Regions from separate parts of the Serratia ficaria genome, predicted to be linked through region 2. Evidence: predicted binding sites of a transcription regulator. Region 2 holds the regulator's gene; the other holds the start of a gene.
The links. The regulator LexA, encoded in region 2, represses DNA repair genes until DNA is damaged. The targets are predictions, from matches to a motif close to TNCTGTATGTACATACAGNA.
Positions count from the first base shown of each region.

Region 1: a site for LexA is predicted at 6,277-6,296, ahead of CKW09_RS08685 (DNA translocase FtsK 4TM domain-containing protein). Genes of this name have one in related genera too.

Region 1 is NZ_LT906479.1:1,824,280-1,832,169, reverse strand. It holds gene serS (serine--tRNA ligase) at 1-355, opposite strand, end outside; gene CKW09_RS08695 (replication-associated recombination protein A) at 466-1,809, opposite strand; gene lolA (outer membrane lipoprotein chaperone LolA) at 1,817-2,428, opposite strand; gene CKW09_RS08685 (DNA translocase FtsK 4TM domain-containing protein) at 2,627-6,211, opposite strand; gene lrp (leucine-responsive transcriptional regulator Lrp) at 6,332-6,826, opposite strand; gene trxB (thioredoxin-disulfide reductase) at 7,478-7,890, shown strand, end outside.
Region 2 is NZ_LT906479.1:4,731,002-4,738,891, reverse strand. It holds gene plsB (glycerol-3-phosphate 1-O-acyltransferase PlsB) at 1-2,354, opposite strand, end outside; gene CKW09_RS22150 (diacylglycerol kinase) at 2,504-2,872, shown strand; gene lexA (transcriptional repressor LexA) at 2,973-3,581, shown strand; gene dinF (MATE family efflux transporter DinF) at 3,735-5,081, shown strand; gene CKW09_RS22135 (CsbD family protein) at 5,399-5,608, shown strand; gene zur (zinc uptake transcriptional repressor Zur) at 5,712-6,224, opposite strand; gene dusA (tRNA dihydrouridine(20/20a) synthase DusA) at 6,500-7,510, shown strand; gene pspG (envelope stress response protein PspG) at 7,667-7,885, shown strand.

The sequences.
Region 1 (7,890 bases), 2.3 Mb from region 2:
CGCTGTCGTCTTTACCGTTCGGCACAGAATCGTCAGGCAGGTTCGGCAACGCCAGCGCGTAGTCGCGGATTTGCGCCTGCAGCGCGTCCAGCTCGGCCTTGGCGGCGTCCAGCTTGTCACCCAGCTCATTCACTTCGCGGCGCAGTGGCTCGATGTCTTCCCCGCGCGCTTTGGCCGCACCGATGGATTTCGATCGGGAGTTGCGTTCTGCCTGCAGCGTTTCAGTTTCTACCTGCAGAACTTTGCGGCGCTCTTCTTGCGAACGCAGCAGATCCAGATCGAGTTTAAAGCCTCGGCGAGCCAGTTTGACGGCGACTGCGTCTAGCTCATTACGCAGCAGATTGGGATCGAGCATGCTAATCCTGTGCTTGTTGTTATTGAAAGAATATTTGTTGTCTTATGCGGCTGATTTATAGCCGTATAAAAGGAAGAGTGATACCCGCTAACCTTACCGCAACGGCAACGCTAGCGGTAGCGTTTTGTCTGGCTATTTTGATCCTGCTCAGCCAGCCATGCCAACTTTTCGCCGATTTTGCCTTCCAGCCCGCGCGAGGTGGGCTGATAGTAACGCGTATTGGCCATTTCAGGCGGGAAGTACTGCTCGCCGGCGGCGTAGGCGTTGGGTTCGTCGTGCGCGTAGCGGTATTCCGCCCCCAGCCCCATTTCCTTCATCAGCTTGGTCGGCGCGTTGCGCAGGTGTTCCGGCACGTCGTAATCGGCCCGCTCTCTGGCGTCGCGCATCGCCGCTTTGAAAGCGGTATACACCGCATTGCTCTTCGGCGCGCAGGCCAGATAAACGATCGCCTGCGCGATGGCGCGCTCGCCCTCCGCCGGCCCCACGCGGGTAAAACAGTCCCAGGCGGCAATCGCCACCTGCATGCCGCGCGGATCGGCGTTGCCGACGTCTTCCGAGGCGATCGCCAACAGGCGGCGCGCCACGTACAGCGGATCGCCGCCGGCGGTGATGATACGGGCATACCAGTACAGCGCGGCGTCCGGCGCCGAGCCGCGCACCGATTTATGCAGGGCGGAAATCAGATCGTAATAGCGGTCGCCCTTGTTGTCGAAGCGCGCGCTGCGCTCGCCCGACACCTCTTTCAGCAGCTCCGGCGTCAATACCCGCACGCCTTTGGCGTCGATTTCGGCCATGTCCGCCATCATTTCCAGGCTGTTCAGCGCCCGGCGCGCGTCGCCGCCCACCAGTTCCGACAACATGCGGCGCGTCTCTTCCGGCAGCTCGATGTTCTGGCCGCCGAAACCGCGGCCGCTGTCGTTCATCGCCTGGTCCAGCACCTGGCTGATGTCTTCGGCGGTCAGCGCCTTCAGCAAATAGACCCGGGCGCGGGACAGCAACGCCGAGTTGAGCTCAAACGAAGGGTTCTCGGTGGTGGCGCCGATAAAGGTGATGGTGCCGTCTTCGATATGCGGCAGAAAGGCGTCCTGCTGGCTTTTATTGAAGCGGTGCACCTCATCGACGAACAGGATGGTGCGCCGGCCGGCGTCGCGGTTTTGCCGCGCGCGCTCGATAGCCTCGCGGATCTCTTTGATGCCGGAGGTCACCGCCGAAATGCGCTCCACGTCCGCCTGGCCGTAACGGCCGATCAATTCTGCCAGCGTCGTCTTCCCGGTGCCCGGCGGCCCCCATAAAATCATCGAGTGCAGTTGCCCGGCCTCTATGGCGCGCGGCAACGGCTTGCCGGCGGCCAGCAGATGCTGCTGGCCGATGTACTGCGCCAGCGTGGTCGGCCGCATACGCGCGGCCAACGGCTGGAACTCGTTCTGGGAAAAATCGAGCGACATATTACTCACGGGTACCTCACTGGCGCTGGTCGTCCAGCGTCACCCCCTTCGGCGGGGTAAATTTGAATTTGGCGGGATCGGCAGCGACGTTCTGCTGGCTTTTCAGCGCATACGAGCTGCGTTGGCCGTCCTGCTCTACCGCGGCGAAGCTGCGGATGGTGCCGCTGTTGGTCACGGTAATGGCGAACTGTTTCAGGTTGCCGCTGGCGGATTTTGGCGTCAGCTCAAAATCGTCGCCCTTCTGCTTGACGTTGTACTGTTTCCAGTCGCTGGCGTTGTTGCGGGTGATCAGCATGAACGGCGTATTGCCGGTGGCGTTCTTCAGCCAGGTCGCCGTCACCTGCTCAACGAACGGGTTGTAGAACCACAGGGTCTGGCCGTCGGAAACCAGCACGCTCTCATCCGGGGAAGTCATGTGCCAGTTGAACAGGTTCGGACGCTTGACCCACAGCTCGCCTTCACCCTGCTGCACCGCAGCGCCGTCGCCGCTGGTGACGGTCTGAGAGAAGCTGGCGTGGAAACTGTTCACTTTCGCCAGACGACTTTGCAAATCCTGCGCGGCGTCGGCCAGCACCGAGGTGGACGCGAATCCCGAAAGCAGACAACAGGCAACTAACAGTTTTTTCATTATTCCAGATACCTTATGAAATGCGTTAACCGCAAGGCGGCGCCGTGCGGGTCAAATTAACCCTTAACAACCGTTACTCTACCCGAAGGCGACGGCCGTCAGATAGGCCAATGTTCCGAGAAGAAACGGCTTTACGCTTCTTTGCACAAGGGCCGCTAAGCGGCCCTTTATGAGTGAATAACAGCGGTTAAACCAACGTCAATCATGCCGCGGCGGCGCCAGCACCTCACGGTTGCCGTTGTGCCCCTGCTCGCTGACGATGCCCTGCGCTTCCATCTGTTCGATGATGCGCGCGGCGCGGTTATAGCCGATGCGGAACTGACGCTGAACGCCGGAGATAGAGGCGCGGCGTTTATCCACCACGAACTCCACCGCCTGGTCAAACAGCGGATCCAGCTCTTCATCGCCTTCCATGCCGCCGCCTGCACCGCCCTCGCCGTCTTCTCCGCCGCTGAGGATCCCCTCTTTATATTGGGGCCGTTCGCGCGCTTTCCAATCCTTGACCACCGCGTGCACTTCCTGATCGCGCACAAAGGCGCCATGCACACGCACCGGGATCGAAGAGTTCGGCGCCAGATACAGCATGTCGCCCATCCCCAGCAGCGATTCCGCGCCGCCCTGATCGAGGATGGTACGCGAGTCAATCTTGCTGGATACGGTAAAGGCGATCCGGGTCGGGATGTTGGCCTTGATCAGGCCGGTGATCACATCCACCGACGGACGCTGGGTCGCCAGCACCAGGTGAATACCCGCCGCACGCGCTTTTTGCGCCAGACGGGCGATCAGCTCTTCGACCTTTTTGCCGACCGTCATGATCAGGTCGGCGAACTCGTCGACCATCACCACGATATACGGCTCTTTCTCCAGCACCGGCGGCGTGATGTCCATGCTGTCGGTCGGTTTCCAGAACGGATCCGGGATCGGTCGGCCCATGGCTTCAGCCTGATCGACGCGCTCGTTGTAGCCGGCCAGGTTACGCACGCCCAATGCAGACATCAGCTTGTAGCGGCGCTCCATCTCGCCCACGCACCAACGCAGCGCGTTGGCGGCGTCTTTCATGTCGGTCACCACGTCGGTCAACAGGTGCGGAATGCCCTCGTAGACCGAGAGCTCCAGCATTTTCGGGTCGATCATGATAAAGCGCACTTCTTTCGGCGTGGCCTTATACAGGATGCTCAGGATCATGGCGTTGACCCCGACCGACTTACCGGAACCGGTAGTACCGGCGACCAGCAGGTGCGGCATTTTGCCCAAATCGGCCACCACCGGCTCGCCGGAGATGTCTTTACCCAACACGATCGACAGCGGCGACGGATTGTCGCGGAAGGCCGGGCAATCCAGCACTTCGCGCAGGTACACCGTTTGGCGTTTGACGTTCGGCAATTCCAGCCCGACGTAAGGCTTGCCGGGGATCACTTCCACCACGCGCACCGCCGAGGTCGACAATGAACGCGCCAGATCGCGCGACAGGTTGGAAATGCGCGCCGCCTTGACGCCCGGCGCCAGATCCAGCTCGAAGCGGGTGATCACCGGCCCCGGCAGAATATCCACCACGTCGGCTTTAACCCGATAATCGGCCAGGCTGGCCTCCACCAGACGCGCCTTTTGCTCCAGCGCGAAGGTATCCACCGGCTCCACCTCTTTCGGGGCTTCGGTCAGCAGATCCAGCGTCGGCAGCGGCGTGGTCGGCTTCTGCAGCGGCTGATCGTTACGCATCAGGAACGGGTGGATCAGGCTGTCCATCGCCGGCTGCTGCGGTGCGGCCGGGGCCGGTTGCGCTGCAGGCTGCTGATAGGATGGCGGCTGAGCCGGCTGCTGAGGCTGTTGATACGGTTGCTGCTGCGGCTGAGCCGGTTGTTGATAGGCTTGCTGTGCCGGCGGCGTTTGAGGCTGCGGCGGCTGATAGGCCGGCGCTGCGGGTTCAAACTGGCCGAACGGCACGTCGTCTTCCCGTTCGCTTTGCTGCTCGATGCGCTCTTCCAGCTGCGGCGACAGCGTGAACAGCGGCTCGCCAGGGCCGTCGTCCACCAGGTCGTCCATCGGCGAGAAGCTGAACGCATTGCGGGTGTCTACCGAGCTGGCCGCCGGGGTCTGAACCCGGGGTTCAGGCTCGGGCTGCTGGCCGTAACGCGCCTGCTGCTGTTCGGCGAACGCCTGACGCAGCGCGGCTTCCTGCAGCGCCTCTTCATCGTCCTGCTGGTAATCCTCACCGTAGCGCTGATTTTGCTGCTCGGCGAACGCCTGGCGCAGCGCCGCTTCCTGCATGGCTTCTTCATCCTGCGGATTTGCGCCGATCGGCGGCTGCGGTTCTGCCTCGACCTGACGTTGATCCTGCTCGGCGGCGCGCTGCGAAGGCAGTTTGATGCCGTAGGAAGCCAGCTCGCGTCGGGTAGGAATGCGCACCGGATTCGGCCGCGGCAATTCAGGGCCAATACCCTGTTTCACCTGCGGGTTGCCGTCGCTGGTGGCGGTAAAGGCCGGCATAAAGGTAGTGGCTGCGGCGCCGGCAGCAGCGGCCGCCGCGGCGGTGTCCAGCTGAGGCCTGGCGTTGCCGAACGGCGTTGCCGCGGCATCGGCGGCGTCGAAACCGGACGAACCGCTGACGTCGACCTGGTCGCTCTGGGCGGCAGAGAAGTCAAACGGCGAATGGTCGCGCGGCTGCGGCGCGGCAGGCGCCTGCCAGTTGCCGAGCCGCGGTTCATCGTCGTCCTGATAAGGGTCTACCGGGCGCGTTACCTTCGGCGCCGGCGTTTCTTCAGGGATCTCGAACGAATACAACGGCGGCGCGGCGTTTTCCGCCGGCGCGCTCATCGGATGCTGGCTGACCTTGGCCGGGGCCGCGGGCGCCACGGTGACCGACGGCGCCTGGGCGACAACGGGCGCCGCGGTGACAGCTTCGTTAACCGGCGCAGGCGCAGGGGCCGGCGTTGCCGCAGCCGCGTCAATATCGTCGTCATCGCTGGCGCGCAGCCCGCTGAGCAGCGGGTCTTCGGCGTCTTCCGCCGCCGATTTGGCGGTTTCGGCTACCGAAGGCGCGGAGAACAGCACGTCGTCATCCGCTGCAGCGGCGGTCGCTGCGGTAGCGGCAACCGCCGTCGCGCCCTTCTCTGCCAATCCCGGTTCGTCGTCGAGGTAGCGCTCGTCGTCGTGATAGCGGTCTTCGCGGCGCGAACGGTTGGTCATAAAGGTCGCCACGCCCAGCACCGCGCCGCCGATCTTCTCGGCGATCACCAGCCAGGACCAGCCGGTGAACAGCGTCAACCCCGCAGCCCAAACGCACAGCAGCGCCAACGTGGCGCCAATGCCGTTGAACCACGGCAGCATGGCGTTGCTCAGCAGGCTGCCGATCACGCCGCCGGAGGCGAAGTAATAGAGATCGTCGACGTTCAGCGCAGCCAGGCCACAGGAGGTGAGCACCAGCGCCAACGTGCCGATCAGGCGCAGCGACAGCGCAAAATAGTCGATATATTCGCCGCTGCCGCGCTGGCGGTAGGCCGCCCAGCACAGCACCAGCATGATCGGCGGTATCGCGTAAGCGAGCACCCCGAAGGTGAAGAACAGCGTATCGGCCATCCAGGCGCCGACGCCACCGCCAAGGTTATGAATAGGCTCATGCCACGCGGTCTGCGACCAGCTGGGGTCAGATGGATTGAAACTGACCAGCGCAGCCATGAGGTAAACGGCAAAAATCGCCACCACGATCAACACAGCCTCCAGCAAACGCCGGCCACTGCTGAGTTTTCTCAGGGTAACTTCTTTATCTTCTGTATATTCCTGGCTCAAGAAAGGCTCTCCAGGTTCCTGTTAGCTGACATAGCAACAGCGCCGAGAAGCTTCCCCGGCGCCGAAACTGTATGAATAAACAGGAGTGTAACCAATTTAATCAGGTTTTGCACCTGCACCTTACCGTGTTTTGATAACCAGACGGTTACTCTGTTTTACTTCTTCCATGACTACGTAGGTACGGGTGTCGTTAACCCCCGGCAAACGCAGCAGGGTTTCGCCCAGCAGCTTGCGGTAAGCCGACATGTCCGGCACGCGGGTTTTCAACAGGTAGTCGAAATCACCGGAAACCAGATGACACTCCTGAATTTCTTCGAGCTTCTGAACTGCCGAGTTGAATTGCTCAAACACATCCGGCGCGCCGCGGTTCAGCGTGATTTCCACGAAAACCAGCAGGGATGCATCCAGATAATGCGGGTTAAGCAATGCGGTATAGCCATGAATGAAACCCTGGCGCTCCAAGCGGCGCACGCGTTCCAAACACGGAGTTGGGGATAACCCCACGCGCTTCGAAAGCTCAACGTTCGAAATACGCCCATCCTTCTGTAACTCGTTCAGGATATTGCGGTCGATACGGTCGAGATCTTTACCCGGGCGTTTCTTGTTGTCTGCCATTATTATTGTCTCTCTTATGTTCTTCCTTGCACTTGCCACACCCTAGCCAACGTCAATGTGTAAGGGTTCGTTCCAAGCGAAGACCCGATGCCTGTCATGTGCTTCTTCACTACCATCATTCGACGTTGCGCAGTCTGTCTGTCCAACCCTGCGCACCGCGTGCAATGACGTTAAGGTGAAGAAAAAATCTGCAAACGCTTGCGCGCCGCTCCCCTCACCCGCCGCGCGACGTTGCCGCCGCGGCGCGAATACGTACGATTTGCTGGCGTTGCGGGGATAATTTCTTCTTCCTATGATGTTTTCGCAAATGCGCAGCGGATTGTCAAAGTAAAAGAAGCAAAATCAGAAGAACGTACCGTCATGAAAAGTCAGCACCCCATTTTTAGTTATGAATCGCTGGCTGGAAAACCCTGTCGCCATGGGCTAAAGACGGCAAGCGCGCGGTTTTCGACCGCCCCCGCTTTGCGGGCGGCAATCAGGCTTCCATAAGTTAAATTGCTGTATCCGGCGCTCACTTTATCCGCAGGCGGCGCATTAATAGGCGCCAACTATCATACAAATCGTTAACAACGTCGCCTGACGCTTTTTTTACTGCGCCGTTTTCCCTACAATCGGTTTCATTGTCCGCCATTGTGGGAAAAGAGGTTATTCATGGGCACGGCTAAACATAGCAAATTATTGATCCTGGGTTCCGGCCCGGCCGGCTACACCGCCGCCGTTTACGCGGCGCGCGCCAACCTGAGCCCGGTGCTGATTACCGGTATGGAACAAGGCGGTCAATTGACCACCACCACCGAAGTGGAAAACTGGCCGGGCGACGCCGAAGACCTGACCGGCCCGGCGCTGATGGAACGCATGCGTCAGCACGCGGAAAAGTTCGATACCGAGATCGTTTTCGATCACGTCAACAGCGTCGATCTGCAGCAGCGCCCGTTCCGCCTGTTCGGCGACAGCGCTGAATACACCTGCGACGCGCTGATCATCGCCACCGGCGCCTCCGCCCGTTATCTGGGCCTGCCTTCCGAAGAGGCCTTCAAGGGCAAAGGCGTTTCCGCCTGCGCGAC
Region 2 (7,890 bases):
ATGCTGTACACCTCGAGGGTGTGCTCGCGGATGGCATCGCCGATGTCGTTGATGTAGCCCTCTTCACGCAGCGTCGCCACCAGGGTGGAGAACACCGCCTTGTCGAAGAACTCCGGCGCGTTGATGCCGTGCAGCACCGACAGGCGCTGCGCCATGATGCGGCTCTCTTTCTCCAGCGCGCCGCGGTTGATGCTCGGGTTGGTGCTGAGGATCGACATGGTGATGGCGTAGCGTTGCAGGGTTTCGCGCACGCCGGCGGCCAGCAGCTGCAGCGGACGGATGCGCGCCGGGTTCAGCACCAGATCCTCGCCTTTGCCGCAGATCAGCTGTTGGCGGATCATTTCGCCGATCAGCGGCTGCAGCACCTGTTCCAGCTGTTCCTTGTCGTTATGCAGGAACAGCTCGGCTTTCAGCATCGGGTAAATCAGACCGATCTGCCGCAGCAGCTCGGCGCGCGACACCTTGCGGTGGTGCATCACGATGGTGGCGATCAGGGAAGGCAGCACCAGCAGGTGATGGATATTGTTGCGGTAATAGGTCATCAGCACCGCCTGCTCGCGCGGCAGGATGATGATATCGCCGATGTTGTCCTTCTCCACCTCGAACTTGTTCATGTTCAACGCGTGATCCAGCAGCTCATCCGGCGTCTGGGTCGGCACCGTGACGTCGTGCGCGTAAGGCACGTTGCGCATCAGTTGCAGGTAGCACTCGAGCTGTTCGAGCAGCTGCTCGCGGGTCAGCGAACGCTGGCGCGAGGCCAGCAGCGCGGTGGAGCACAGATTCATGGCGTTGGCCGCGGCGGCGTTGTTGATGCGCACCATGATTTTGGCCGCCAGATCGTTGACCGTCGGCGTCAGCCAGCTTGGGCGCTGGGCTTCGATCGGGTCGATCGATTCGCGCCACTGCGGCACGTGCTGGTTCAGATAGGCGGTCAGCGGCAGCGGATCGCCGAAGTTGACGTAGCCCTGGCCCAGGTTGCGCAGCTTGCGCAGGCCGCGCAGCATCTGCAGCAGGCTCTCTTTTTCCTTGGTGGCGCCGCGCAGCTCTTTGGCGTAGGTGCCCACTTCCATCACGTGCTCGTAGCCGATGTAGATAGGCACCAGGGTGATGGGACGGGTGCCGCCGCGCAGCATCGCCTGGATGGTCATCGACAGGGTGCCGGTCTTCGGTTCCAGCAGGCGCCCGGTGCGCGAGCGGCCGCCTTCGACGAAGTATTCCACCGAGTAGCCGCGGGTGAACAGTTCGCCGAGGTACTCGCGGAATACCGTGGAGTACAGCTTGTTGCCCTTGAAGGTGCGGCGAATGAAGAACGCGCCCAGGCGGCGGAAGATCGGCCCGGCCGGCCAGAAGTTGAGGTTGATGCCGGCCGCGATGTGCGGCGGCACCAGGCCCTGGTGATACAGCACGTAGGACAGCAGCAGGTAGTCCATGTGGCTGCGGTGGCAGGGCACGTAGACGATTTCGTGGCCGTCCTGCGCCAGCTGGCGCACGCGTTCGGCGTTGGTGACGTTGATGCCCTGATACAGCCGGTTCCAGGTCCAGCTCAGCACGCGGTCGGAGAGGCGCACGGTCTCGTAGGAGAAGTCGGCGGCGATCTCTTCCATCAGCGCGATGGCGTTCTGCTGGGCTTTTTCGTGGGAAATCTTCTTGCTGCGCGCCTCGTCCTCGACCGCTTTTTCGATCGCCTTGGACGCCAGCAGCTTGTTGAACAGATCCTGACGCGCCGGCAGGCTTGGGCCGACCGCGGCCAGGCGCTGGCGCGAGAAGTGCATGCGCGCCACGCGCGCCAGCTTCTGCGCGATGATTTTATCCGTGCCGTGTTCGGAGGCCATGCGGCGCAGCGAGACGGTATTGGAGAAGCGCACGAAGCTGTCGCGGCCGAGCCACAGCACGGCGAAGAATTTCTGCACGCCGTTCAGCAGGCGCAGATGCGGCGTGCCTTGCCCTTCGCGGCCCGGCGAGCGGCCAAACATCACCGAGACCGGCAGCATCTGGATGTCGAGATCCGGATTGTTGCGGTGCAGGTCCAGGTAGTCGTGGAACAGCTTTACCGACTCTTCCTTCGGCGTGTAGTAGCGGAACACGCGCGGGCCGTCGTGAATGAACACGTGGCTCGGCAGCACCGTGCCGTCAATTTCCAGCGGGTTGAGGGGGTCGGGCAGATCCTGCGCCAGGCACTGAGTGCGCAGCGTCAGCAAATCCGCCTTGGAATTATAAGGCAAAACATACAAAATCGGCCGTGAGGGATCCAACCCTAATTCCGTGACCGGATCTGAAGGGATAACCTTACTTCTTACCAACAATTTGAGTGGTAAATTCAATAATTTATAATAAATTTTACGCCAACCTGACATAACAACGTGAAGCCTCTTGTTAGCAATGCGCCGCAAGCATACCAGAAACCGGGTAGCAGATCTGTGGTGTTGGAAAACCGAGAGCCGATAACGCTGGCTGATCTAGACTCTTTTTATTATGACTTACCTCTGAGAAAGGCACCGAAAACATGGCGAACCAAGCAACCGGCCTGACCCGTATTATTAAAGCCGCCGGCTACTCTTATAAAGGACTTTCCGCCGCCTGGCAGCACGAGGCGGCGTTCCGCCAGGAGCTGGTGGCGACCCTGCTGGCCATCATACTGGCGATCTGGCTGGATGTGGGTGCGATAGCGCGCATTTTGTTGATCGGATCGGTGGCGCTGGTGATGATCGTCGAGATCCTGAACAGCGCGATCGAGGCGGTGGTCGACCGCATCGGCAGCGAGCATCATGAGCTCTCCGGCCGGGCGAAGGACATGGGGTCGGCGGCGGTGTCGCTGGCGATCCTGCTGGCGCTGTTCGTCTGGGGCTCGGTGCTGTGGCAACACTTCCTTTGAGCGGGGCGCTAATCCCTGATTTTTATTCATTCTTCGGTTCCCAATCCGCGCTTACCTGTATATACTCACAGCAAGACTGTATAAACAAACAGGGGGCGGAATGAAAGCACTAACTACCAGACAGCAAGAGGTCTATGATCTGATTCGCGATCATATTTCGCAGACGGGCATGCCGCCGACGCGTGCCGAGATCGCTATGCGTCTGGGGTTCCGCTCGCCAAATGCCGCCGAAGAACACCTGAAGGCGCTGGCGCGCAAAGGGGTGATCGAGATCGTCTCCGGCGCGTCACGCGGCATCCGCCTGCTGATGGAAGATGAAGAAGGCCTGCCGCTGATCGGCCGGGTGGCCGCCGGCGAGCCGCTGCTGGCGCAACAGCATATCGAAGGCCACTACAAGGTGGATCCTTCGCTGTTCAAACCGAACGCGGATTTCCTGCTGCGGGTCAACGGCATGTCGATGCGCGACATCGGCATTCTGGACGGCGATCTGCTGGCGGTGCACAAGACTCAGGACGTGCGCAACGGCCAGGTGGTGGTGGCGCGCATTGAGGACGAAGTCACGGTCAAACGCCTGAAAAAACACGGCAACGTGGTTGAACTGCTGCCGGAAAACAGCGAATTCCAACCGATCGTGGTCGATCTGCGTCAGCAGAATTTCACCATCGAAGGCCTGGCGGTCGGCGTGATCCGCAACGGCGACTGGATTTAACCGCCGCGCCCGAACGGTCGTCCCCCGATTTAAATCGCCCCTGCTTTGGGGCGATGTCATTTCTGATTCAATATCGTGCCCAATCGCTTTCAATGCGCAGCCGACACGCCTGCAGCTTGGTAAGATGAAGGGTATCCACGGGAACATTTCACCATGCGCCTGATCTCCGCCTTTTCCGCCTTCACCAGCGACACCGATAAAGCCCTGTGGCGTCTCGCCCTGCCGATGATTTTTTCCAATATTACCGTGCCGCTGCTCGGGCTGGTGGATACCGCGGTGATCGGCCATCTCGATAGCCCGACCTATCTCGGCGGCGTGGCGATCGGCGCCATGGCCACCAGCTTCCTGTTTATGCTGTTGCTGTTCCTGCGCATGAGCACCACCGGCTTGGCCGCACAGGCGCTGGGGGCGCAGAACCCGCAGGCGCTGGCGCGCGCCTTTATGCAGCCGCTGCTGTTGGCGGTGCTGGCCGGGCTGGCCATTGTGCTGTTGCGCCAGCCGCTGATTGATGCGGCGCTGGGGATCGTCGGCGGCGACGCCGAGGTACTGCGGCAGGCGCGGCTGTTTCTTGAGATCCGTTGGCTGAGCGCCCCGGCGGCGCTGGCCAATATGGTGATCCTCGGCTGGCTGCTCGGCGTGCAGTACGTGCGCGCGCCGGTGATCCTGTTGATCGTCGGCAACCTGCTGAACATCGTGCTGGATATCTGGCTGGTGATGGGGCTGGGCTGGAACGTGCAGGGGGCGGCGACGGCGACCGCCATCGCCGAATACGCCACGCTGCTGCTCGGGCTATGGCTGTCGTGGCGCGTGATGCGGCTGCGCGGCATTTCACCGCCGATGCTGCAGCAGGCCTGGCGCGGTAACCTGCGGCGCCTGCTGGCGCTAAACCGCGACATTATGCTGCGCTCGCTGTTGCTGCAGCTGTGCTTCGCCTCTCTGACCATTTTTGGCGCGCGCCTTGGCAGCGAAGTGGTGGCGGTGAATGCGGTGCTGATGAACCTGCTCACCTTTACCGCCTATGCGCTGGACGGTTTCGCTTACGCGGTGGAGGCGCATTCGGGCCACGCCTACGGCGCCCGCGACGACCGCCAGCTGAGGAGGATATGGCGCGCCGCCTGCCGTCAGGCCTGCCTGGTGGCCCTGGCCTTTGGCGCGGCTTACGCCGTTGCCGGCCAGCAGATCGTGGCGGCGCTGACCTCGCTGCCGGAGCTGCGCGCGTTGGCCAATCACTATCTGCCGTGGCAGGTGGCGCTGCCGTTGGTCGGCGTATGGTGCTACCTGCTGGACGGCATGTTTATCGGCGCCACCCGCGGCGCGGAAATGCGCAACAGCATGGCGGTGGCGGCGGCAGGTTATGGGCTCACCTTGTTCAGCGTGCCGCTGCTGGGCAACCATGGGCTGTGGCTGGCACTGGCGGTCTTTCTCTCGCTGCGCGGCCTCTCTCTGGGTTGGATCTGGCATCGCCACCGGGTGCGCGGCAGCTGGTTTTCAGCGACATAGTCGATGCTGAATGACGCAAAATCATTAATTTTATTTATGTTTTAATTCATATTTAGTTACATGTTTTCGTTGCCGAACTTAACCCGTTAGCAGGCTGTTTTTCGGCGTTTTCTACTGTTATACGAAGTTTGAATGGATTTAAATTCTGCTTACTTTTTATTTGTCGCTATCTGATTCTATACTTAATCATGTGGCTGGCGACGTGAGCAGGGGAGCGGCGCCCCTTTGGTTAGCGCATATAAACCATAAAAATTACTGAGTAATGCGCCCGGCCAGCAGGATCTGAAACTGATTCACCACAGGTTAACGGAGAGACTATGAACAAAGATCAAGCCGACGGTAACTGGAAGCAGTTTAAAGGGAAAGTGAAGGAACAATGGGGCAAGCTGACCGATGACGATCTGGCGGTTATCGAAGGGAAACGCGAACAGCTTGTCGGCAAAATCCAGGAGCGCTATGGCTACCAGAAAGAGGCGGCCGAGAAAGAAGTGAAGTCCTGGGAAGATCACAACAAGTATCGCTGGTAGCGCGACGGGCCGCTGCGGATTGCGGCCGGAAGCTGCCATTGATGGCCTGGCGTTTCCCCCCTTGGCGCCATGGCCGCAGGTACAGGGAGGTACCTGATCCCGCCTATTTCTTCTTGATGGCGATGCTGTGATCGTGTTCGCCGCAATCATGCTTGCTGTCGCAGGCCTCAACCTCAACGCAGCCGGCGCACAGGCCGTGGGCTTCCACCACGCTGTGGCGCAGCGCGAACCCTGACTCTTGCGCCAATTTTTGCAGCGTATCTTCTACGCCTTCGGTGGTGCGTTCGGTCACCTGCCCGCAGCGATCGCAAATAAACAGCGCGGAGGTATGCATCGGCTGTTCAAAATGGTGGCACAACACATAGCTGTTGGCGGATTCCACCCGGTGGATAAACCCTTGCTCGAGCAGGAAATCCAGCGCGCGGTAGACCGTTGGCGGCTTGGCCTGCGGTTCGACGACGCGCAGCAGGTCGAGCAGGTCGTAAGCGCTGATGGCACCGGGCTGCTGCGCCATCAGGCGCAACACTTCCAGCCGTTGCGGCGTCAATCGCACATTGCGTTGCTGGCAGAGCTGTTCAGCCTGCGCCAGCAGCTTTTCCTGGGTGGTTGAGTTCATCGCAAATATCCCGGTACGTAAAAAAGCGATTTTAACATGATTACGGCGAATCGCCGAGAGTTGGCCCCTTTTCCCCTGACTACGGCGCACCAGAAGGCAAATATCGCGGCGTGAACGGTCATAAATGAGAGGCATATCACAACTTTTTTCCGCCTGTGGGCGGCGGCGGCCGGTGCGGGGGTTTTCCCAACGGCGACGATTGTCGTTATAATAGCCGTTTGCGGCACTACGCCGTTCGTTGAACCCAGACAGACTCAGGTAGCCAGTAACCCAGCATGACGAAAGACAACCACGCCCCAACCTACGCCGCCAATCGTTTTTCCATCGCGCCGATGCTCGACTGGACCGACCGTCATTGCCGTTACTTCCACCGCCTGCTGACCAAGGAAACGCTGCTGTACACCGAGATGGTGACCACCGGCGCGATTATCCACGGCAAGGGCGACTACCTGGCTTACAGCGAAGAAGAGCATCCGGTGGCGCTGCAGCTGGGCGGCAGCGATCCGGCGGCGCTGGCGCACTGCGCCAAATTGGCTGAACAGCGCGGCTATGACGAGATCAACCTCAACGTCGGCTGCCCGTCCGACCGGGTGCAGAACGGCATGTTCGGCGCCTGCCTGATGGGCCAGGCGACGCTGGTCGCCGACTGCATCAAGGCGATGCGCGATGCGGTGTCGATCCCGGTCACGGTCAAGACGCGCATCGGCATCGACGAGCAGGACAGCTATGAGTTCCTGTGCGATTTCATTGCCACCGTCGCCGGCCGCGGCGAATGCGACATGTTCACCATCCATGCGCGCAAGGCCTGGCTCTCCGGCCTCAGCCCGAAAGAGAACCGCGAAGTGCCGCCGCTGGACTACCCGCGGGTGTACCGGCTGAAGCGCGACTTCCCGGCGCTGACCATCGCCATCAACGGCGGCGTGAAGACGCTGGAAGAGGCGCGGCAGCACCTGCAGCACCTGGACGGCGTGATGATGGGCCGCGAGGCTTACCAGAACCCGGGCATTTTGGCGCGGGTCGACAGCGAACTGTTCGGCGCGCGGAGCGAAGTGCAGGACAGCGTGGCGATTATCGAATCGCTGTACCCGTACATCGAGCGCGAGCTGTCCAACGGCACCTATCTGGGCCATATCACCCGCCATATCCTCGGCCTGTTCCAGGGCGTGCCGGGCGCGCGCCAGTGGCGTCGCCACCTGAGCGAGAACGCCCACAAGCCGGGTGCCGACGTGCGGGTAGTGGAAGCGGCGCTGGATCTGGTGCGCCTGCCGCGTACCGAGGTGGCATAACCCCTAAAGAATTTGACTAACAGTTAGTCTTTCTCGCCAGGCATTCAGCGTCTTGCTGTATGCCTATCCAAATATTTCAATGAGTTATATTTTACGCCGTTCTGGCACGCTTCTTGTAATAACTCAGCAGATACGTTGCGTTGCGAAGGAGCAATCATGTTAGAACTCTTCTTTCTCGTTGGCTTTGTGGTGATGCTGATGGTGACCGGCATTTCGCTGCTGGGCGTGTTGGCCGCGCTGTTGGCGGCGGCGGCCTTCATGCTGCTTGGCGGGCTGTTCGCTATGGTTTTCAAGCTGCTGCCTTGGCTGATCCTGGCGGTGGTGGGCGTGTGGATCTACCGTTCGATGCAGAAGTCCCCGATCAGGCGCTACTGATTTTT